DNA from 3 places in the Arthrobacter sp. LjRoot14 genome. Region 2 is predicted to be linked to each of the others. Evidence: riboswitches for the same ligand, from Rfam matches in the RefSeq annotation. Region 2 holds a riboswitch; each other region holds the start of a gene.
The links. A riboswitch is a leader RNA that binds a small molecule or an ion and turns the genes downstream of it on or off. The one in region 2 is predicted to bind S-adenosylmethionine.
Positions count from the first base shown of each region.

Region 1: linked by a shared signal. The riboswitch ahead of ACSQ12_RS13820 (aminotransferase class V-fold PLP-dependent enzyme) and the one ahead of metX (homoserine O-acetyltransferase MetX) in region 2 are both predicted to bind S-adenosylmethionine.
Region 3: linked by a shared signal. The riboswitch ahead of ACSQ12_RS20180 (DUF1737 domain-containing protein) and the one ahead of metX (homoserine O-acetyltransferase MetX) in region 2 are both predicted to bind S-adenosylmethionine.

Region 1 is NZ_CAXURL020000001.1:3,060,520-3,068,048, reverse strand. Features, by position in the region: gene ACSQ12_RS13825 (class I SAM-dependent methyltransferase) at 1-423, opposite strand, end outside; gene ACSQ12_RS13820 (aminotransferase class V-fold PLP-dependent enzyme) at 487-1,908, opposite strand; SAM riboswitch class IV at 1,944-2,057, opposite strand; gene hisN (histidinol-phosphatase) at 2,286-3,098, opposite strand; gene rsgA (ribosome small subunit-dependent GTPase A) at 3,139-4,254, opposite strand; gene aroA (3-phosphoshikimate 1-carboxyvinyltransferase) at 4,244-5,626, opposite strand; gene ACSQ12_RS13800 (DoxX family protein) at 5,633-6,181, opposite strand; gene ACSQ12_RS13795 (sigma-70 family RNA polymerase sigma factor) at 6,556-7,338, shown strand; gene rsrA (mycothiol system anti-sigma-R factor) at 7,335-7,529, shown strand, end outside.
Region 2 is NZ_CAXURL020000001.1:1,529,626-1,537,154, reverse strand. Features, by position in the region: gene ACSQ12_RS06870 (CoA-acylating methylmalonate-semialdehyde dehydrogenase) at 1-54, opposite strand, end outside; gene mmsB (3-hydroxyisobutyrate dehydrogenase) at 86-988, opposite strand; gene ACSQ12_RS06860 (LysR family transcriptional regulator) at 1,164-2,063, shown strand; gene ACSQ12_RS06855 (zinc-dependent alcohol dehydrogenase family protein) at 2,083-3,201, opposite strand; gene ACSQ12_RS06850 (MFS transporter) at 3,217-4,599, opposite strand; gene metX (homoserine O-acetyltransferase MetX) at 4,770-5,954, opposite strand; SAM riboswitch class IV at 5,967-6,082, opposite strand; gene ACSQ12_RS06840 (bifunctional o-acetylhomoserine/o-acetylserine sulfhydrylase) at 6,173-7,489, opposite strand.
Region 3 is NZ_CAXURL020000001.1:4,442,521-4,450,049, reverse strand. Features, by position in the region: gene ACSQ12_RS20205 (UDP-N-acetylglucosamine 1-carboxyvinyltransferase) at 1-362, shown strand, start outside; gene ACSQ12_RS20200 (glutamate--cysteine ligase 2) at 436-1,662, shown strand; gene ACSQ12_RS20195 (hypothetical protein) at 1,691-2,014, shown strand; gene ACSQ12_RS20190 (O-succinylhomoserine sulfhydrylase) at 2,066-3,274, opposite strand; gene ACSQ12_RS20185 (rhodanese-like domain-containing protein) at 3,275-3,685, opposite strand; gene ACSQ12_RS20180 (DUF1737 domain-containing protein) at 3,682-3,951, opposite strand; SAM riboswitch class IV at 4,034-4,146, opposite strand; gene ACSQ12_RS20175 (NtaA/DmoA family FMN-dependent monooxygenase) at 4,378-5,673, shown strand; gene ACSQ12_RS20170 (aromatic amino acid ammonia-lyase) at 5,678-7,279, shown strand; gene ACSQ12_RS20165 (PLP-dependent cysteine synthase family protein) at 7,288-7,529, shown strand, end outside.

The DNA.
Region 1 (7,529 bases), 1.5 Mb from region 2:
CCCCGGACGGAGAATGCGGGACAGTTCGGTGCTGGCCAGACGGGGATCGCACCAGTGCCATGCCTGGGCAACGGTCACGACGTCGAACGCGGCGTCCGGGAGTCCGGTGGACTCCGCGGTGCCCTCCGTCGCAGGAACCCCCGGAAGGGCCAGCCGGAGTTGGGCGAGCATGTCCGGTGAGGGATCCACTGCGGTGACATTCAGGCCGCGCTGCACCAGCAAAGCGGTGTACTTTCCCGTCCCGGCGCCGATGTCAGCGGCGTCGGACGCGCCGCCCATCCCGCCAACGCTTCGGAGCAGCCAGTCCACCGAATCGGCGGGATAGCCGGGACGGACCCGGTCATAGTGTTCGCCGCCGTCCTGGTAACTCCGGCCGAGCTCGTACCGGCGCTGGTGGTGCAGTTTGGGGCCTCCCCGTGCCACGTGCAGTCTCCTTCGGGCAGGCTGGAATTCTTACCCCTCGAATTTACCGCACACGCCGCGCCCTTAGTCTTCGGTGCAGGGTGCCGCGCCGGCAGTGCCGGGGGTATTGGGTGCCCAGTCCGGGTAGCTGCGGGTGTCGTTGGCCGGCACCCAGCGGCCGGAATCCACCACGTAGTCCCAGCCGAGGCCGGTCCGGCGGAGTTCCTCGATGCCGGCGAGCAAACGCTGGGCGTCCTCCAGCCGGGAGCCGACGCCGAAGCTTGCCCGCAGCGAGCCTGACGGCAGTCCCAGCCGCTTCAGCAGGGGGTGGGCGCAAAAGCGGCCGTCGCGCAGGCCCACGCCGTGCTCCGCGGAGAGGTAGGCCGCCACAAGGCCGGCGTCGTAGCCGGCGACGGAGAAGTTGACCACACCGATGGTGTCCGTGGCCTGGTCGGTGTCGCTGAAGATCTGGTGGACAGTGACGCCGTCGATCTTCCGCAGTCCCTCGACTAGGAAGGACCGGATGGCCGTCTCATGGGCGTGCCACAGGTCCTGGTCCAGGGCGCCGATGACCTGGGTGGCCCGGGCCAGGGTGGCGGCCCCAAGGACGTTCGGTGAGCCGCCTTCATGCCGTGCCGGCCCTGTGGTCCAGCTGACGGAGTCCAGCCGGGCCTCACGCACGGCTCCGCCGCCTGCGAGGTGGGGCGTCCCGGCGTCGAGCCAGTCCGGCCGGCCCACGAGGACACCGCTGCCAAACGGCGCGTACAGCTTGTGGCCTGAGAAGGCGAGATAGTCGACGTCGTCCGCGGCGATGTCGATGCGGCGGTGCGGGGCCAGCTGCGCCGCGTCCACTACGATCCTTGCACCGTGTTCGTGAGCCAGTGCGGCCAGCTCGCGGACGGGAAGGATTTCGCCGGTGACGTTGGAGGCGCCCGTGACGGCCAGCAGGCTGATGCCACCCTGCCGCAGCTCGGACCGCAGGTTCTCCAGGGTGGCCCTGAGCGTAGGAGCGGCAACAACACTCCGGTGCGGCACACCCTGCCAAGGGAGCAGGTTGGCATGGTGTTCGATGTCGAGGTACAGCACTTCGCCGGTCTGGCGGCCGTTGGACACCGGCAGGCACCCGGCCAGCAGGTTCAGTGAGTCCGTGGTGTTCCGGGTGAAGATGACGGAATCGTCCGCCCTGCCGCCCACAAACCCGCGGACGATGTCCCGGGCATTCTCGTACACCGACGTGCTGATCTGCGAGGCATAGCCCGCGCCGCGGTGCACGCTGGCGTAGTACGGCAGGATCTCGTTGAGGTAGGCCGAAACAACGGACAGCGCCGGGGCCGATGCGCCGTAGTCCAGGTTCGCGTAGCGGACGTGCCCGCCCTGGATCAGCGGAGCCTGGATCTCCGCGCCGGTAACGGCTGAGAGGGGGCGCTGGGCGACGGTGAACCGCGGGTCCAGAAGGCCTGCGGCGGACGTGGTTGCGGCGTTTGCGGGGAAAGTGGCAGTAGTCATGGGGACCTCACTGTAAAGGGACCCCGCACTCCGGGGATCCGCGCTTGCCGGGTCCGTTCCGGACCGGCCTGGTCGTCACCCGGGGCACCCCACCGCGAATGGAGGGTTGCCGGCCAGCAAACCGGGGTTTAGCGCTGGCACTCGTGACCTGTTTCGAGATTAGGACATTCACCGCGGCGCGGGAAAGTCGCGGCAATTATTAAGCTCTTTGTTACGCACGTCGGAAGAAGGGGGATGGCACCGAATAAAACGACGGCGGACACCCCCTAAGGAGGGAATCCGCCGTCGTTTATTCGGCTACCGGTGGTTGTGCCCGCGGTGATGCGCCCGGGCCGGAACCGCTTGGCGGCGGGCCGGGCACCGGGCCGGGTCGCGCGTCAGAGGAGGTCGTCGAGTTCCGGGTTCAGCCGCTTGAGGACCTCGGAATGAAGGATTGAATTGGTGGCCAGGGCGTTTCCGCCGAAGGGGCCGTCCACTCCTTCCAGTGAGGTGAAGCGTCCGCCGGCTTCGGTGACAATCGGCACCAGCGCCGCCATGTCGTAGAGGTTCAGTTCCGGCTCGCAGGCGATGTCCACCGACCCCTCCGCCACCATGCAGTAGGACCAGAAGTCACCGTAGGCGCGGGTCCGCCAGACTTCCTCAGTGAGTCCCAGGAACTCGTCCAGGTTGCCCCGTTCCTTCCAGCCGCCCAGGCTTGAATAGGAGAGGGAAGCGTCGGACAGTTTGGACACGTTCGAAACCTTGAGGCGGGTGGCGGCAGCTAGCGACCGTCCCATGTAGGCGCCCGCACCTTTCGCTGCCCACCAGCGCTTGCCCAGCGCCGGCGCGCTGACCAGCCCGACCACCGGCTCACCTTCATCCACGAGGGCGATCAGGGTGGCCCACACCGGCACGCCGCGGACGAAGTTCTTGGTGCCGTCGATCGGATCGATGATCCAGCGGCGGGAACCATGTCCGGAACTGCCGAACTCTTCGCCGAGGACGGCATCTCGCGGACGGGAACGGGAGAGCTGGCCGCGGATGGACTCTTCAGCTGCCTTGTCAGCATCCGTTACCGGCGTCAGATCCGGTTTGGTTTCAATCTGAAGATCCAGCGCCTTGAAGCGGCTCATGGTCTGGGAGTCAACAGAGTCGGCCAGGACATGGGCGAGGCGCAGGTCATCGTTGTAGCTCGAAGCGGGTTGGGTCATGGTTCCAAACTACCGTCTCTGCGGCCGGCGGGCCGGGATGTCACGAAACGATGCCGAGTTCCTTGGCGTCCTGCGCTTCCATGCGGGGGTCGGTGCCGAGCAGCCGCCGAAGGGACGCCAGGCGTGCCGCGCCGGACGGGCCGGCGTGTCCTTCGGCCACCCAGGCGTCCACGCCGCAGTTGACGGCGGAGGCATCGTGCTTGCAGCCGCGTTCACAGGCATCCGTGCCGGGTTCGAGGTCGGGGAACGAGCGCAGGATCCGGTCCGGATCCACGTGGGCAAGGCCGAAAGACCGGATGCCGGGCGTGTCAATGATCCAGCTACCGGCGGGCGCATCACTGATCCGCAGGGCAAGCGCGGACGACGACGTGTGCCGTCCCCTCCCGGTGACGGCGTTGACGCCTCCCGTGGCCCGCTCAGCACCCGTCAGGGCATTGACCATGGTGGACTTCCCTACGCCGGAATGGCCGAGCATCACGGTGACCTTGCCGTCGAGGTGGGCCCGCAGCTGCGAGACGGCATCACTGTCCAGGCGGGCCGAGAGCCCGTCATCCGAGCGTGCATCGATTCCGGAGGCCGCGGCGTCCGCAGTTCGGCTGATGATCACCGGAAAATCCAAGTGCCGGTAGTTGGACAGGAGCTCCGTGGGATCCTTGACGTCCGCTTTCGTGACCAGCAGCAACGGCTCAATCCCGGCGTCGTACGCCGCCACCAGGGCCCGGTCAATGAAGCCGGTGCGCGGTTCCGGATTGGCGGCGGCAACCACCACCACAAGCTGGTCCGCATTCGCGACCACTGCCCGCTCGATGGGGTCCGTGTCATCGGCGCTGCGCCGCAGCAGCGTGCGGCGGTCCTGGATCTTCACGAGCCGCGCAAGGGTGTCCGGGGCCCCCGAAACATCTCCCACCAGGGACACGAAGTCCCCGGCCACCACAGGCGAACGGCGCAGTTCACGGGCGCGCGCGGCAATCACCGTGCGCTCGTTCCCGCTGTCCTCGCCCACCACGGCCGTATAGCGCCCGCGGTCAACCGTGATGATCCTGCCGGTCACGGCGTCGTCGTGGCTGGGGCGGTCCTTGGTCCGGGGACGCGAGCCTTTCTTGTTGGGGCGGATCCGGATATCGGACTCGTCCCAGGAGCCGGTGCTACGCCCCACGGGCCTGTTCCGTCTGCCGGTCCGGCTGTTGCGAAAGCATGGCTTCCCACAGTTGCGGAAAGTCCGGCATCGTCTTGGACGTGGTGCCGATGTCTTCCACCTCCACGCCGGGAACGGCAAGGCCCAGGATGGCCCCCGCGGTGGCCATGCGGTGGTCCGCGTAGCTGTGCACGACGCCGCCGTGGAGCTTGGCGGGCCGGATCACCAGGCCGTCGGAGGTTTCCTCGGCGTCCCCGCCGAGGCGGTTGATCTCCGTGACGAGTGCCGCGAGCCGGTCCGTTTCGTGGCCGCGGAGGTGCGCGATGCCGGTGAGTCGCGACGGACCCGTGGCCAAGGCGCACAGCGCGGCTACTGTCGGTGCAAGTTCGCTGGTGTCGGCAAAGTCCGCACCCGTGATTTCGGGCCCGCCGGTGACGGTGAGTGTGCCGTTGTCCAGCGTGACCGTGGCGCCCATTGAAGTCAGGATGCTGCGCCAAAGGTCGCCCACCTGCGTGGTGGGGGAGGGCCAGTTGGGAATACGGATCGTGCCCCGGGTCGCCAGCGCGGCGGCGAGGAACGGCCCGGCATTCGACAGGTCCTGCTCGATGCGGCGATCGAAGGCCCGGATGGGGCCCGGCGCGACGACCCAGTGATTCGGGACGGAATCGTCGACGGATACTCCAACTTCCCTCAGGACGGCGACGGTCATGTTGATGTGGTCCAGGCTGGGGACCGGCTTGCCCACGTGCTCAAGGTGCAGGCCCTCTGAGAAACGCGCGCCCACCAGGAGCAGCGCCGACACGAACTGCGAGGATGCGCTTGCATCGATCACAAGGTGACCGCCCCGAACTTGGCCAGTGCCCGCCACTGCGAAGGGAAGTGCCGACGGACGTGCCCCGTCCGCAGCGCGGACGTCAACGCCGAGGGCGGCCAGTGCCTCGATGATGGTGCCCATAGGACGCTTACGGGCGTGCGGGTCGCCGTCGAAGACTGTCGCCCCATTGCGGAGCGCAGCTACCGGCGGAACAAAGCGCATGACTGTTCCGGCGAGTCCGCAGTCGATGGCGGCGTCGGCAGCCGCGGCGTCGGAGCTGAGGGGGCTGACCTCAAGGTCGGGCCCGAACGAGCCGTCGCCGGGAACTTCCCTGATGCCTGCTCCCAGTTGCCGGAGGGCCTGGATCATGAGGGCCGAGTCGCGCGAATGAAGGGGTGCACGCAGACGGGACGGGCCGTCGGCCAGGGCCGCAAGAACCAGATACCTGTTGGTGAGGGACTTGGATCCCGGGACGGTGACCGTGGCGTCGACCGGCGCGCCGGCGAACGGTGCCGGCCAGTGCGGCACGTCGGCAACGGGTCCTGAAGTAGTCGACGCGGTGGGGGCGGTGCCTGTCATTCGTGCCTATGCTTTCACTGCGTGGTCCACGGCCTTGCGGACAGCCTTGTCGGCCTTCTTGAGCTTCTTGGTGGTGGTCTTCCGTGCGTCAGCGGCCAGGTGGCTGGCACCCTTGCGGGCATCGGCAGCCAGGTGCTCAGCCCGCCAGGCAAGGCTCGGCTTGCCCGCGGTGTCGACGGATGCAAGCAGCACCCCGCCGGTGAGGGTGACATTCTTCAGCAGTTGCGTGCGCCGCGCGTCCCGGCCTTCCTTGGTGGTGATGTCCGCGCTGCGCCACTCGACAAAGGCGTTCAGCGCTGAAATGACCGCCAGGACGGAGGCAGCGAGCCGTGCCGACTTGCCCAGGGCGAAGAGCACTCCGGCGCCCACCTGGGTGCCGCCGATGACGCGGGCCAGGACCTTTTCGTTCGTGGCGAACGGAAGGGATTCCGCTGCCCGGCGCAGCAGGGGGGACAGCTGCGTCGCAGTGTCATCCGCGTTCTTGAGCTTGTCCAGGCCGGCGAGAACGAAACTGGAGGCCAGCATGGGGCGGGCGAGAATACGGACAAACGACATGAATTTCCTCCTGGGTGGACGAGCCGCGGAACTTCTGCGGGGGAACCGGTTCTAGTCTTGCACTTTTGCGGAATATTTGCCCGCCGGCCGTGGTTGTGAAAAGCAGGTCCCGGTGGGTGAGGGAAGGTACTTGTTCACGGCCTCCGGCGCTGGCGAATGCCGCACGCCTTGGCCTGCTGCCCCGGCGCCCGCGCCGTGGACGCCGACACAGCAACACAGGGCCGGTTGCAAGGACACTGAGCGGAGATGGAGCTTTGACATTGGTTAGGGACAGCGTGGAACTCCTTGCGCCACTGGAGTTTTCCGGGCGCGGGGATGAGGCCGGCGGACGACCGCCGGGAGCTTCGCGACGCGTCACAGTAGACTTGAAGGCAATGAGCACCATTGATCCGGCCGTTGCGGCCATATATGAGGCTGCCGGAAACGACGCCAAGACCATCAGCGAGCGTCCGGCGGACGCCGGGGGCAGCAAGGACGGCGGGGTACGCCCCGACGCGGCGCTGGAAGCTGCGGAGCCGGAAGCTGAGGTGGACGTTGTCTCCGAAACCTCCGAGCAGCGCAGGCTGCGGTTCGAACGCGACGCCATGCAGTACGTCGACCAGCTGTATTCGGCTGCCATGAGGATGGCACGGAATCCTGCCGACGCTGAGGATCTGGTGCAGGAGGCATACACAAAGGCTTTCTCCGCGTTCCATCAGTACAAGCCCGGAACCAACCTCAAGGCGTGGCTCTACCGGATCCTCACCAACACGTACATCAATCTTTACCGCAAGAGGCAGCGCGAGCCGCTGCAGTCGAATTCGGACACCATTGAAGACTGGCAGCTGGCCCGGGCGGAGTCGCACACCTCTTCAGGGCTCCGCTCCGCCGAAGCGGAGGCACTGGACCACCTTCCCGATTCCGATGTCAAGCGGGCACTGCAAGCGATTCCGGAAGAGTTCCGCCTGGCGGTGTACTTCGCTGACGTGGAGGGCTTTGCCTACAAGGAAATCTCAGACATCATGAACACCCCCATCGGCACTGTGATGTCCCGGCTCCACCGCGGCCGCAAAATGCTGCGCGACATGCTCGGGGACTACGCCGCAGAGCGGGGTTTCAAAGCCGCAACCGAAACCGGCGCAGCGGCCGATAGCACAAAACAGGAGAACAGGAAATGAGCGACTGCCAGGGACTGGGCGATTGCGACGACGCCCGGATGCAACGTATATACGAATACCTGGACGGTGCGTTGACACACAGCGACATCGCCGAGATCAAGGATCACCTGGACGGTTGCCCGGAGTGCCTTGAGGAGTACGACCTCGAATGCGTCATTCGCAAGGTGGTCAAGCGGTCCTGTACGGAAGCC
Region 2 (7,529 bases):
ACGGTCGGCGTCGCTGATCCGGGCGCCGTTGATGAAGTGCGGAATACGTTCCATGGGAAAGTCCTATTCGTGAAGCAGGGTGCGGTTACTTGGAGGTCTCGAGCGAGCCGTCGACAAGCTTGATGATCATGGAGCAGTCCTTGCCGGACTGCCCGGAGTCGATGAGCCGCTGGAAGAGCGTCTGCACGTGCTCACCGATTTCCAGCGGGGTTCCGGTGTCGCGGGCGGCGCTGATGGCCAGGCCGATGTCCTTGTTGGCCAGTTCGGTAGTGAAGGTGGGAGCGAAGTCGTTGTTGGAGGCCGCGGTGGGAACTACCCCTCCTACCGGGTACCAGGTCCGCAGCGCCCAGCTGTCTCCGGAGGACACAGAAGCGATGTCCCAGAAAACCTGCTTGTCCAGGCCCAGCCGCTCGGCCAGCACGGCCCCTTCGGCGGTGGAGGCAAGGTTGATGAAGAGCATCAGGTTGTTGCAGATCTTCGCGGCCTGCCCCGTGGTGGGACCGCCAGTGGGAATGATGTTGGAGGCCATGGGACGGATGTACTCCGTGGCCTCGGCCACGGCACCCGCTTCCCCGCCGATCATGAACGTCAGGGTTCCGGCTTTCGCCCCGCTCATGCCGCCCGAGACCGGGGCGTCCACAAAACGGAAGCCGGCGGAAGCGGCGGCGTCGTGCAGTGCCTGTGCGGAGGAGATGTCGATGGTCGAGGAATCCACCAGCAGCGTCCGCGTGTCCGCATGGGCAAGGACGCCGTCCTCCCCCAGGTACACGGCCCGGGCGTGTTCGCCCTTCGGCAGCATGGTGAACACGACGTCGGCGCCGTCCACCGCCGCGGCAATGCTGGCTACCGGCTTCACGCCTCCGGCTTCTGCAGCTGCCACCGCTTCGGGATTGAGGTCGAACCCGCGGACGTCGTGACCGGCCTTTGCCAGGTTTGCTGACATGGACCCACCCATGTTCCCGAGACCGATCCAAGCGACTACTGCCATGGCGAAAGCTCCTTTGCTTCGTGTACCAGCCGGTATTGCTGGAAGTTCCGTGTCCACCATCACACCCTGTTACAGTGCAATCAAGGGGAAAAATTACAGAGAGCATGTGCATTGATGCACATGCTCTCTAAAAGCCGCATTGTGAGCCTGAAAGCATGGGTGTGAAAAAGTGGATGTGAACCGGCTGCCCAGTCCGGACGACCTGTTGATCCTGTTGACCGTGGCCAGGCTCGGCCGGTTCAATGCCGTGGCGGAGACGCTGGGCACCACCCACACCACCATTTCCCGCCGGATCCTGGCGCTGGACAAGCAGCTGGGCGGGCGGACGCTGGAGCGCAGCCCGCACGGCTGGGAACTGACCGAACTGGGCAGCCGGGCGGTTGCCGCCGCCGAGGCGATCGAGGCGACACTCGGATCCCTGGCCGGCGCCATCAGCGACGGCGAACACTCATTGTCCGGCATGGTCCGGATCAGCACGTCCGATGGATTCGGTGCGCAATTCGTGGCCCCGGCGCTGGTGCGCCTGCAGCAGGAGAATCCGTTGCTGGACGTCGAGATGCTTAGCGCCACCCGCAAAGTCAGCCAGAACCGGTCCGGCGTGGACCTGGAAGTGGTGGTGGGCCGGATGGAAGTCACCAGCGTGCAGCCCATCTTCCTCACGAACTATTTCCTGCGGCTGTACGCCAGTCCGGGCTACGTCCGGTCCCGGGGACTGCCGACCGCCCTGGACGACGTCCGCGAGCACGGATTTGTCTCCTATGTGGAGTCGGCCCTGCAGGTGGCGGAGCTGGGCCACCGGTCCTCGCAGCTGCCCGCCCCCAAAACCAGTTTTCAGGCGACCAGCATTTTCGCCCAGCTCGAGGCGGTCCGGCGCGGGGCAGGCATTGGCCTGCTGCCGAACTTCATGGTGGCCGACAACCCCGAGTTCGTTCCGGTGCTGCCTGAGCTGTTCCAGCGCCAGCTCCCCATCTGGGCGGTGGCGCGTCCTGAGTCGCTGCGCTCGGCGTCCGTCCGGGCCGTGGTGGAGGCGCTCAAGGCGGAAGTGTCAGGCCGCCGGGACGTCCTGGCGGCCTGACACAACACCGGCCCTGACGCTACGCCTGGAACAGCCGGCGGACCACTTGCCCTGCTGCCAGGGCGTCAAGGCCTTCGTTGATTTCCGCGAGCGGCCTGGTGTCCGTGTGCAGCAGTTCCACCGGAAGCCGCCCGGCCCGCCAGTGGTCAAGGTACAGCGGAATGTCCCGCTCCGGGACGGCATCTCCCATGTAGGAGCCGAGCAGCCGCTTCCCCGCTCCGGCAAACTGCAGGGCTCCGACGGTCAGTTCCGCCGAGGGTTTTGGCAGCCCGACGGAGACGACGGCGCCGCCGCGCGTTACGAGGTCCAGGCACGAGGCGATCACGCCGGCAGAGCCCACGGCCTCGACGGCGACGTCCACGCCGTCGCCGGTGGCCTCGGCAACCAGCCGGGCGGCGTCGTCGGGAGTTCCCACTGCCGTGGCACCGCAGTCCCGGGCGAGCTGGTGCTTGCCTTCGTTGGGGTCGATGGCAATGACGGCTGCGGCGCCGGCCAGGGACGCCGCCATCACGGCGGAAAGCCCGACGGCGCCGAGCCCGAAGACTGCCACCGACTGTCCGGCGGTGACCGCCGCCGTGTTCAGCACGGCGCCCATTCCGGTGAGTACGGCGCAGCCGAACATGGCCGCGACAGTGTCCGGAACGTCGTCGTCGATTACCACCACTGATTCCCGCGCCACCACGGCGTAGTCCGCGAAAGCCGACACCCCGAGGTGGTGGTTGATCCGCTCCCCTGACGGCGTGCGCAGCAGCGCCTCCCCGTGCAGCAGGTCCCCTGAACCGTTGACTTCGGCGGCACGGTGGCACAGGGCCGGGCGCCCGGACCGGCACGCCCGGCATTCGCCGCAGCTGGGGACGAAGACGAGCACAACGTGCTCGCCCACAGCCACGTCATGGACGCCCTCACCGACTGACACCACCCGGCCCACGGCCTCATGCCCCAGCGCCATGGGCAGCGGCCGTACCCGGGAGCCGTCCACCACGGACAGGTCCGAGTGGCACAAGCTGGAGTAGGTGATGGCCACTCCCAGTTCGCCGGCGCGGGGTTCGGGCCGGTCGAGCTCCTGCACCACTAGCGGGCGCGCTTCGGTGTAGCTGGTTCCGGCGGGGACGGTGGAGTACAGAACTGCGACGCGCATGTGAACCGGCTGCCCCTACTTCTTGCTGGCGGCAAGGAGGTCCGCCGTGCCCTGGGCGTCCGCGGCGTCGACATCGTGCAGCGAGATCCCGCGGGTTTCCTTGAGGAAGTACACGGCCACCATCGTCACCAGGCAGGCGCCGAGCAGGTAGATGGCCACCGGGGTGGAGGACTTGAACTGGCTCAGCAGGGCGGTGGCAATGATCGGGGCCATCGAACCGGCCACGATCGAGGTGACCTGGTAGCCGAGCGAGACGCCGGAGTAGCGCATCCGGGTGGGGAACATCTCGGCCATGATGGCCGGCTGGCCGGCGTACATCAGTGCGTGGAAGAGCAGGCCGATGGTGATGGCTGCGAGGATGACCAGATCGTTCTTGGTGTCCATCATCGGGAAGGCGAAGAAGCCCCAGGTACCGCCGAGGACCGCACCGGCCATGTAGACGGGCTTCCGGCCGAAGGCGTCGGAAAGCTTGCCGACCATCGGCACCGCCGAGAAGTGGATGAAGTGGGCCACGAGCAGGAGCAGGAGGATCCGGGAGGTGTCCGTCTGGACAACCACCTTCAGGTAGGTGATGGAGAACGTGACCACCAGGTAGTAGAGGATGTTCTCCGCGAAGCGCAGTCCCATGGCGGTGAAGACGCCGCGCGGGTAGCGGCGGAACACTTCGCCGACGCCGTAGCCCTTCTTCTCGACGGTGACTTCCTTCTGGGCTTCCAGGAAGATGGGGGCGTCGGTGACCTTGGTCCTGATGTAGTAGCCAACCAGCACGATCACAGCGGAGAGCCAGAACGCCACCCGCCAGCCCCAGCCGAGGAAGTCGGCGGCAGACAGCGTGGAGGACAGCGTGAACAGTACGCCGGTGGCCAGGAGGTTGCCCAGGGGAACAGCGGACTGCGGCCAGCTGGCCCAGAAGCCGCGTGACTTGCTGGGGCTGTGCTCTGCTACGAGGAGGACGGCCCCGCCCCACTCACCGCCGACGGCGAAGCCCTGGGCGAACCGCAGGAACACCAGCAGGGCCGGAGCCCAGTAGCCGATCTGCTGGAAGGTCGGCAGGCAGCCCATCAGGAACGTGGAGACGCCCACCAGGATGATGCTGAGCTGGAGCAGCTGCTTCCGGCCGAATTTGTCACCGAAATGACCGAAGACGATACCGCCGATGGGGCGGGCGACGAAGCCAACCGCGTAGGTGAGGAAGGCGGCAATGATGCCGTCCAGTTCCGTGCCTGAGTTAGGGAAAAATGTCTTGCCAAAGACCAGGGTGGCCGCTGAGGCGTAGAGGAAGAACTCATACCACTCAACGACGGTCCCGGCCATGGAGGCCGTAACCACTTTCTTTAGCCCTGAGGCTTTGACGTCAGTCTCATCTGCGCGCCTTGCGGCGGAGTTTTGCGTGCTCATTGTGAACTCCTTCGGCGTCTCCGTCGACACCATGTGGACCATTCCGTTACGGCCGCGTGTGATGTGCACCACCAACGCGCCGGTCCCCTAGAGTATGGGCTCACATTGCCGCAGGCTCAACGCCATTTTCTGCAGAACAGCTCTGCATAAATGCACATTGAGCCGGCGGGCTAGGCGAAAAAGTTCTGCCGCAACTGAGCGCTAAGCTGCCCGATTTCAGTCAGGAAACCGTCGTGGCCGATGGGCGCCTCGATGACATGCACCGGGACGTCGCCCGGGAGTGCAGCCGCGAGTTCGCGGGACTGCGCCGGAAAATACAGCCGGTCCGTATTGACGGCGGCAATGAAGAACTCAGCCGTGGCCCGGGCCAGCGCCTCCTTGAGCGGGCCGCGCCCCCGGCCCACGTCGTGGCTCATGAGCGCTTCCGTGATGGCGATGTAGCTGTTGGCATCGAAGCGCCGGACCAGCTTGGTGCCCTGATGGTCGAGGTAGCTCTCCACCTGGTAGCGGCCGCGGTCTCCCAGCGACACTGCCTGGAGCGGGGCTTCGCCGCCCTGGGCGCTCCGGCCGAACCGGGCCTCCAGCTCGTCTGCGGAACGGTACGTGATGTGCGCAATCCTGCGTGCCAGGGCCAGGCCGGCCTCAGGCTCCGGGCCGCCGTAGTAATCGCCGTCGTTGAAGTTCACGTCCTGGCGGATGGCGAGGGTCTGCGCCTGGGCAAAGGCGATCTGCTCGGCCGTGCTGCTTGCCCCGATGGAAATGACGGCGCACCGCCGGACCCGGTCCGGGAAGCTCACGGCCCATTCCAGGGCGCGGGCTCCGCCCAGGGATCCGCCCAGGACGGCGTACCAGCTGTCGATGCCAAGGGCGTCCGCCAGCCGGGCTTCGGCCGCCGTGGTGTCGCGCAGGGTCACCAGGGGGAAGCGCGAACCCCACGGCCTGCCATCCGGCGCGGGAGTGGAAGGGCCGGTGGAGCCGTAGCAACCGCCCAGGATGTTGATGCTGACCACGAAGTACTTGTCCGTATCGACCGGGGCGCCGGGCCCGGCAAGCTGCTCCCACCAGCCTTCTTCGTCGCTGGCTCCCCTGGTAACGTGCGTGCTGCCGGTCAGGGCATGCTGCACCAGCACGGCGTTGGAACGGTCCGCGTTCAGCGTGCCCCAGGTCTCGTAGGCGAGCCTGACGTCCGGCAGGTGGCCGCCGGCCTCAAGGTGGAGCCCGCCGATGCCCTGGAACTTGACGGTTCCGTCGGGGACAGCGTCTGCGGTTTTGCCTGCGGCGGTTTTCACGTCACTGGACGACAGGCCCTGGCTGGCTGTTTCGGGTACACCGCTGCGGGTGACGGCAATCGTCATCTGAAGACCTCTTCTTCGCGCTTGCCTGCCGCCAACTGGCCGGCAGGCCAGGTCTTCACCCGGGGCACCCCGCCGCGAAAGGAGGGTTGCCGGCCAGCAAGCCGGGGCTGTCGCTGGCACTCATGACCTGTTAAGAGTCTACGAAATGCGTCCCCGCAATGGCGAAGAATGTGACAGCAATATGACTCCCGGCGTCGAGGCGCCGGGAGTCATACGGCTCAGTCGCCCTTGGCGGCGCGGAAACCGGCGTCGAGGTCGGCGATGATGTCATCGATGTGCTCCAGCCCCACGGAGAGGCGGACCAGGCCCGGCGTGACCCCCGCCACGGCCTGCTGTTCCGCCGTCAGCTGGCTGTGGGTGGTGGACGCCGGGTGGATGACCAGGGAGCGCACGTCACCGATGTTCGCCACGTGGGAATGCAGTTCCAGCGCGTCCACGAACCGCTTGCCGGCCTCGGCCCCGCCGGCGATGTTGAAGGACACGATCGCACCGGTGCCCTTGGGCCCGTACTTGCGGCCGCGGTCATACCAGGGGCTGGACGGCAGGCCTGCGTAGGCCACGGATTCGACGTCGTCCCTCGCCTCCAGCCATTCGGCGACACTCACCGCGTTGGCCACGTGGCGCTCGACGCGCAGGCTCAGGGTTTCCAGGCCCTGGGCGATGAGGAAGGCGTTGAACGGGGACACCGCGGAGCCGAGGTCCCGCAGCAGCTGGACGCGGGCCTTGAGGATGTAGGAAAGGTTCGCGCCCAGGGCGCCCCCGGCGCCGAGGTCCCTGGCGTAGACAAGCCCGTTGTAGGTGGGGTCCGGGATGTTGAAGCCCGGGAACTTCTCCGGGTCCTTGCCGAAATCAAAGTTGCCCGAGTCCACGATCACGCCGGCGATGGCGCTGCCGTGCCCGCCAAGGTACTTCGTTGCCGAGTGGACCACAATGTCGGCGCCCCATTCCAGCGGCCGGATGAGGTACGGCGTGGACAGTGTGTTGTCCACGATCAGCGGGACCCCTGCCTCGTGGGCGACGCCGGAAACGCCTTCGATGTCCAGGACGTCCTGGCGCGGATTGGACACCACCTCGCCGAAGAAGAGCTTGGTGTTCGGCCGGACGGCGTCCTTCCACTGCTGGAGGTTGTCCGGGTCCTCCACGAACGTCACGGAGATGCCGAACTTCTTCAGGGTGTGGGCCAGCAGGTTGTACGTGCCGCCGTAGAGGCTGGGGCTGGCCACCACGTGATCGCCGGCTTCAGCGACGTTGAGGATGGCGAATGTTTCGGCGGCCTGTCCCGAGCTGAGCAGCAGCGCCGCCAGCCCGCCTTCAAGGCTGGCCACGCGCTGCTCCACCGCGTCCTGGGTGGGATTGCCGATGCGGGTATAGATGGGCGCCAGTTCGGCCAGCGCGAAGCGGTTGGCGGCGCTTTCGGCGCTAGGGAACACGAACGACGTCGTCTGGTAAATGGGGAGGGCCCTGGCGCCGGTGGCGCTGTCCGGCTCCTGGCCGGCGTGGATCTGGCGGGTTTCGAAAGACCAGGCATTGGACATTGGAGGCTCCTTAAGGAAGGGCACCGTGGCCGGACGCACG
Region 3 (7,529 bases), 2.9 Mb from region 2:
GCCTGAACATCGATAACCTGCCGTTTTTCGCCGTCATTGCCGCGAATGCCGAAGGCCAGACCATGATCCACGACTGGGTCTACGAGAACCGGGCCATCTACCTCACCGAGCTGAACAAGCTGGGGGCCCGCGTCCAGCTGCTGGATCCGCACCGGATCTACGTCAACGGACCCACCAGGTGGCGTGCCGCCGAGGTGGGCTGCCCGCCCGCCCTCCGCCCGGCCGCCTGCATCCTGCTGGCCATGCTGGCTGCCCGCGGTGTTTCGGAACTGCGCAACATCTACGTGATCGAGCGCGGGTACGAGGACCTGGCCGAGCGGCTCAACACCATCGGTGCGAAGATCGAGTACTTCCAGGACTGACCCGTTCCGCCCTGTAAGGCAGGCGCCGTTGCGGCGCCTGTCTTACAGGGCGGCACAGGAGCACAATGTATGCATGCGAACTTTCGGGGTTGAGGAAGAGCTGCTGATTGTGGACCCCGTGACCGGGGAGCCGCTGGCGCTGGCGGACGCCCTGCTGGCAGGGCGGACGCTTGCTGCGGACGACGCTCCGGACAAACCCCGGATCCCTGACCCTCACGATCCAAACCGTCACGACGGCGACACCGGGCTCACTGCCGAACTGAAACTCGAGCAGATCGAGACGCAGACCCGTCCGTGCCTGAACTACGAGGAGCTGCTCCTCCAGATCCGCCAGGGCCGGGCCCTGGCCGACAGCGCCGCGAAGAAACACAATGCGCGGGTGGCCGCGCTGGCGACTTCGCCGATTGCCTCCACGACGCACACCACACCGAACCCCCGCTATGCCACCATGCAGGAGCGCTTTGGCCTCACCGTCCACGAGCAGCTGACCTGCGGGTTCCACGTCCACACTTTCGTCGAATCCCCGGAAGAAGGCGTGGCTGTCATCGACCGGATCAGGGACAAGCTGGCGGTGCTGACCGCGCTCAGCGCGAACTCGCCGTACTGGAACGGCGTGGAGACGGGCTTCGAGAGTTACCGCACGCAGGCCTGGAACCGCTGGCCGACGTCGGGCCCGTCCCAGATCTTCGGGACGCACTCCATGTACCGCCGCGTGGTCACCCGGCTGCTGGACAGCGGCGTGCTGCTTGACGAAGGCATGATCTATTTTGACGCGAGGCTCTCCCGCAACCATCCCACCGTGGAAGTCCGGGTGGCGGACGTCTGCCTGCAGGCCGAGGACGCCGCCCTGATCGCCGTCCTGGTGCGGGGCCTGGTGGAATCGGCCTGCAGGGAATGGCGGGCCGGTGTGGACCCGGCGCCCGTACCGACGGTGCTCCTGCGGATGGCCGCGTGGCAGGCGAGCAACTGCGGACTGCGGGGAGACCTCCTGGATTTCGGCACATTCCGTCCCGCTCCCGCAGGGGAAGTGGTGGATGCGCTGGTGGACTACGTGGCGCCCGTCCTGGCGGAACAGGACGAGCTGGAACTGGCCCGGGAAGGCGTGCGGAGAATCCTGGACAGGGGGACCGGTTCGGAACAGCAGCGCCTTGCCATGCAGGAAGGCCTTGCCGGGACCTCGGACGCCGCTGCCGGGCTGGCCGCAGTGGTCGCCCACGCGGTGGACATGAGCATGCGCCGGACCGAAGCCATCACCGCGCGCGAGAAAGCGCCCGTGCTGTTGCGCGTCCGCCAGTCCTGAACAGGTTCCTACTACCCCGGAGCGCGCCATGGAAACCGAATACGCAACAGTCACGGGACATGATGTCACCACCATCACCTGCGTCTGCGGTAACACCGTCAGCGACGAGGGGCTGATCCAGGCCAACTCCGAAGGCATGCCCGTGCACCTTGGCGAGGGAACTCCCGTGCCTGCCGGACTGGCCGAGTGGCCCGGGGACGAGGATCTTTACACACTGTGCCCGGCGTGCGGCCGCGTCTACCACGACACCGTCATCGAAGAGACCGGCACCGCGCCCGTGGCGTTCACCGTGGATGTTGCGGCCGCCCCGATAGCCGAAGCGATCCGCCTGCACTGGGAGCTGGACACCTGACGTTCGGCGCGGCAGGCCGTCGTAGCTTGGCGCTGATCAGGGGCGGGATGGTCAGATCTGCTTGAGCGCCTGCTCCAGGTCACGGATGAGGTCGTCAACATCCTCGAGTCCTACCGACAGGCGGACCACGCCGTCGCTCAGCCCGATGGCGGCCCGGCCTTCCGGCCCCATGGCGCGGTGCGTCGTGGTGGCCGGGTGGGTGATGAGCGTCTTGGCATCGCCGAGGTTGTTGGAGATGTCGATGATCCGCAGCGCGTCCAGCAGCGCAAAGGCTGCTTCCTTCGCCGTGCGGCCCGCCGACGGCAAGAGCTCCAGCGTGAGCACGGTACCGCCGGCCTTCATCTGCTTGGCCGCCAGCTCATACTGCGGGTGGGACTTCAGCAGCGGGTACTTGACCCAGCTGACCGCCGGCTGGTCTTCCAGCCATTCGGCCAGGCGAAGCGCGGAGGCCGAGGAATGGTTGACGCGCAGCGCCATGGTTTCCAGGCCCTTCGTCAGCACCCAGGCGTTGAAGGCGGACAGTGCGGGTCCGGTGTGCCGCATCAGCTGCTTGACCGGGCCTTCGATGAACTCCTTGGTGCCCAGGATGGCGCCGCCGAGGACCCGACCCTGGCCGTCGATGTGCTTGGTGCCGGAGTAGACCACCACATCCGCGCCGAGCTCCCCGCAGCGCTGCAGCAGGGGAGTGGCAAAGACATTGTCGACGACGACGGTCGCCCCTGCCGCGTGTGCCAGTTCGCTGACCGCGGCGATGTCCACGATTTCCTGCATGGGGTTCGACGGCGACTCAAAGAAGACCGCCGTCGTGGGCTCCGAAAGGGCGGCGCGCCACTGCTCCAGGTCCGGGCCGTCCACGAACACCGTTTCCACGCCCCACCGGGGCAGGATCTCGTTCAAAATGACAAAGCAGGAGCCGAACAGCGAGCGGGCGGCAACCACCCGGTCACCGGCAGCCAGCAGGGCGCCCAGTGCCGTGAAGACGGCGGACATGCCGGACGCCGTCGCAAAGCACGCCTCGGTGCCCTCGAGCAGCCGGAGCCGTTCCTGGAAGGTGGCGACGGAGGGGTTGCCGTACCGGGAGTACACAAACCGTTCGTCCTCGCCGGTGAATGCGCGCTCGGCGGCTGCCGCGGATTCGTAGACGAACCCCGAGTTGAGGAAGATCGGCTCGGCGGTCTCCTGGAAATTGGTGCGGTCAAGACCGCCGCGGACAGCCTGGGTGTCAGGGCTCCAGCCGGCGGCGTCGGGATTGAAGGTCACTTAGTTCTTTCCGAGATTGGTGGGCAGGCCGCGGTTCTTCCAGCCGTTGACGGTGCGTTCGCCGAAACGGTCCGGTTCGCCTTCAAAGCCTTCGAGGACGTTGTAGGCGGTGAACCCGGCCCGTGTGGCGGCAATGGCGGCGGCGACGGACCGCACGCCGGAACGGCAGAGGAACACCAGTTCGACGCCGGAATCCTCGGGGGCCTGCTGCTTCAGCTGGTCGACAAAGTCCGGGTTGGGGATGCCGCCGGGGAAGGTCCACTGGATAAAGAGGGGATCGTTGTCCGTGGCTTTGGTGTCCGGGATGCCGATGTGCGCCCACTCGCCCTCGGTGCGGACATCCACCAGGACGGCACCCTGTTCCAGTTTGGCCCAGGCGTCCTGCGGGCTCAGGTCTCCGGCGTAGCTCATGCGTGGCCCTCGAAGCCTTCGCCCGGGAAGTCGGCGTCGAACTCAAGTTCGTCCACTGCGGTTGCCACTGCAGCGTCGGAGCTGGCGACGGCCTCGGGCAGGATCACGGCCTGGGCCACGATCACGCTGGTGCCGTTGAAGGTTGCCGCCGGGCTCCCGTGCAGGACATAGCCGTCGGCCAGGGCCGCGGAGATGCGCTCGCAGAACGAGCGGTCGTCGGGGCCGGTGATGAGCCGGTAGGCCAGCTTTTCCTGCGGCAGTGCCAGGGCCGGTTGTTCCTGGCCGGCGGCGGCCGGTTCGGCTGCCGGGGCCAGCGGTGCGGGTGCGTCGGACACGACGGATCTCCTTCTCTCACGCTTGCAACTCGAATATCGATATGCCGAGTATTCACCTGAGGCACCCCGCCGTGGAAGGAGGGTTGCCGACCGGCCAGTCAGGGCTTGGCACCGGTTCTCATTACTCCCCAAAAACGTAACACTTACGACGGCGGCCCGCACCGCCGTCGTCGTCATCTTCCGTAACGGGAACGCCCGCACCGCGGCTGCGCACCGGCGCCGCATCCGTTCCTGCGCGACCCCTGACTGCAGTTACAAAAGACCCTGCCGGGAGGATAATGACGGGAGATGAACCGCTGTAACGCCGGATGAAATCAGGCAGCCGTGAATGAATCGAATCGGAATACAGTCAGTCCCATGCTGCACTTCGGTTGGTTTGTGGGTCACGGTTTCGGTGTCCAGGGCTGGGGCACGCCCGGCTACGGCATCGGGTACGACTGGAAAAAACCCGCCCTGTACCAGCACGCCGTGCGGGAATTCGAGCGGGCCGGGCTGGACCTTTTTATCATCGAGGACTCCCTCACGGTGCCGGACACCTACGGCGGGAGCGCCGAGGTGTCGCTGGCGCAGGCATCCTTCGCACCCAAGCACGATCCGCTGGCCCTGGTGCCCTACCTGCTCTCCGTCACGGAACACCTGGGCATTGTTCCCACGGTGAGTGCGTCCTTCTATCCGCCGTTCACGGCGGCACGGCTGCTGGCCACCCTGCAGCATTTCTCCAACGGCCAGGTGGGCTGGAACGTGGTGACCTCCGGCAGCGACCTTGCCGCGCAGAACTATGGCCTGGACCAGCAGATCGAGCACGACCTCCGCTACGAGAAAGCGGAGGAATTCGTGGACGTGGTGCGCAAGCTCTGGCGCAGCTGGGAGCCGGACGCCATTGTGGAGGACGCGGACGCAGGCATCTTCGCGGACCACACGAAGGTCCACCCGATCAACCACGACGGCGAGTTCTTCAAGGTCCGTGGACCGCTGAACACCGCACCGATGCCCGAGGAACCGGTGCTGGTGCAGGCCGGGGCGTCACCGCGGGGCAAGGCCTTCGCGGGCGCCAACACGGATGTCGCGATTGCCCTCGCCAGGGGTGCGGACGGCATGAAGGCCTACCGTGATTCGATCCGGGCCGAGGCAGCCGCGGCAGGGCGGAACCCCGACGACGTCAAGGTGCTGTATGTCCTCAAGCCCACCGTGGTGGGCTCCCGCGCCGAAGCGGACGAGCTCCGGGAGCAGCGCCGCCAGCTCACGCAGCGCGACATCGACAGCCAGCTGAACTCCATCTCCTACCTCTCCGTGATCGACTTCAAACAGTTCGACCTTGACGCCCCGCTCCCCGAGCTCACCACGAACAGCAACCAGGGCACCCTGGACCATTTCGCCAAGGCGGGTCCTCCCGGGTCCACTCTGCGCCAGCTCCTGCAGGCCCGCAGCGGCGGCGCAGGGGACAGCATCATCGGCACGGCCGAGGAGATTGCCGACTACCTCGAAGAAACCGGTGTCCAGGTGGGCGGGGACGGCTTCCTGTTCTCAGGTTTCGTTGACCCGGCCACCGTTCACGGCGTGCTGGACCGGCTGGCCCCGGTGCTGCGGCGCCGCGGGCTGCTCCGGACAAGCTATGGCGACGGCGGCTTCCGCCGGAACCTGCTGGACTTCTAGCGCCATGGGCGGCGGCAGCGGAAACTTCCTGATCGGCACGGCCCACCTGCGTGCCCGGGATATCGCCGAGGCCGCGGCTGATCCGGCTGTCCAGTTCGTCCTGAGTGTGGACGCCCTGGAGCTGATCGGGCTTTCGCGCGAGGTGGTGCAGCAGGCCATCGACTCCGGCCACCGCGTCTACGGACTCAATACCCTGCTGGGATCCGGGCGGGACACCGCCGTGGATGAAAAGGCGGTCCTCGCCTACCAGGTGCAGGTGGTGCGGTACCACAACAGCGGGGTGGGCGGGTTTCTCGGCGCCGACGAGGTCCGGGCCGTCATCCTGGCGCGGCTGGTGGGCTTCAGTCGCGGCGGCTCCGGCGTCCGGCCGGAAACAGCCCGCTTTTACGCTGAGATGCTCAACCGCGGGGTGGTCCCGGCGATCCCGCGTGAAGGGTCCGTCGGTTCCGCCGACCTGACCCACCTCGCCGCTGTTGCCGCCGTCGCCATCGGGGAAGGCCAGGCGGTGGCAACGGACGGTCAGCTGCTGCCCGGCGGGCAGGCCCTGGCGGACGCCGGGCTGGCTCCGCTGGAACTCGCGCCCGGCGAAGCCCTGGCCCTGGTCAGCTCCAACTCCTATTCCATCGGCGTCGGGGCGCTGGTGCTGCACCGCCTCCTCCGCCTCGCAGACCTCGCGGACACCGCTCTCGCGTTGTCACTCGAGGCGACGGCAAGGCACGACGGCGGCGGCAACCTCAGCCCGTTTTCGCCGGCTGTGCAGGCGGCCAAGGCAGTTCACGGGCAGGCGGTCACGGCGGCCCATGTGCTGCGGCTCCTCGAGGGCGGGTGGCTGGAGGACCCGGAGCGGGAGGTATCCGTGCAGGACGCGCTGTCTTTCCGCGCGGCGCCCCAGACCCACGGCGCCATCCGTTGGCAGGTCACGGCCCTGGAAGGCGCCCTGGAAGTGGAGCTGAACGGCCGGGGCGACAACCCGCTGACCGACATCGGCTCCGGGCGGATGGTCTCCGGCGGCAACTTCCAGCCCATGCAGCTGGCCCTGGCATTCGAGGCGCTGCGCCTGGGGCTGGCCCACCTCGGGATCAGCAGCGAACGCCGGATCGCCAAGCTCTACCCGCCGCAGCGTCGGATCCGCCAGCGGCACCTCGAGGCCGCCACGAACGGGGCACCGCTGGAGCCGGAAGAGCTGCCCGGACTGCTCTGGTATTCGGCCGCCGGCCTGCTGTCCGAGCTCAAATTCCTCGCGGCGCCGGCAACACTTGGTGCGCCCACGCTGTCTGCCGATGTCGAGGACCACTCCACACTGGCGCCGCTGGCACTCCAGCAGCTGGAGCGTTCCGTCGATGCTGCCGGGAAGCTGCTCGCCATCGAAGCGCTGACGGCGGCGTACCTGCTGGCCGGGGCGGAGGCGCGCGCGGTGCGGCCGCTGGGAAACGGGACGGCCGCCGTCGTCGACCGTCTTTCCGGCCTGCTGGCCCGGCACCTGCCGGCCGCGGCGCTCGTGGACGAGGCGCGCGTTGAACTGGACGCCTTCCTCGGGAACGGCTTCAACAGTGCCCTGAACGGCGGCCCGGAATCCCATGCCGCCGGCGGCACGGAAAGGCAGTGATGAGCACCATGACAGGCAGGCATGCGGTCCGGGAGGCTGATGTTGCGGCGGACGCCGCAGCTGTCCTGGCGCAGGTGGGAAACACGCCGCTGGTGCCCCTGGATGTCCTTTCCAAGGGCCTCGGCAGCACGGTGTACGTCAAGCTCGAATCGGATAATCCGGGCGGCTCCATCAAGGACCGGACAGCATTGAGCATGGTCCGCGCGGCTGAGCGCAGCGGTGAGCTCCGGCCGGGCGCAACCATCGTGGA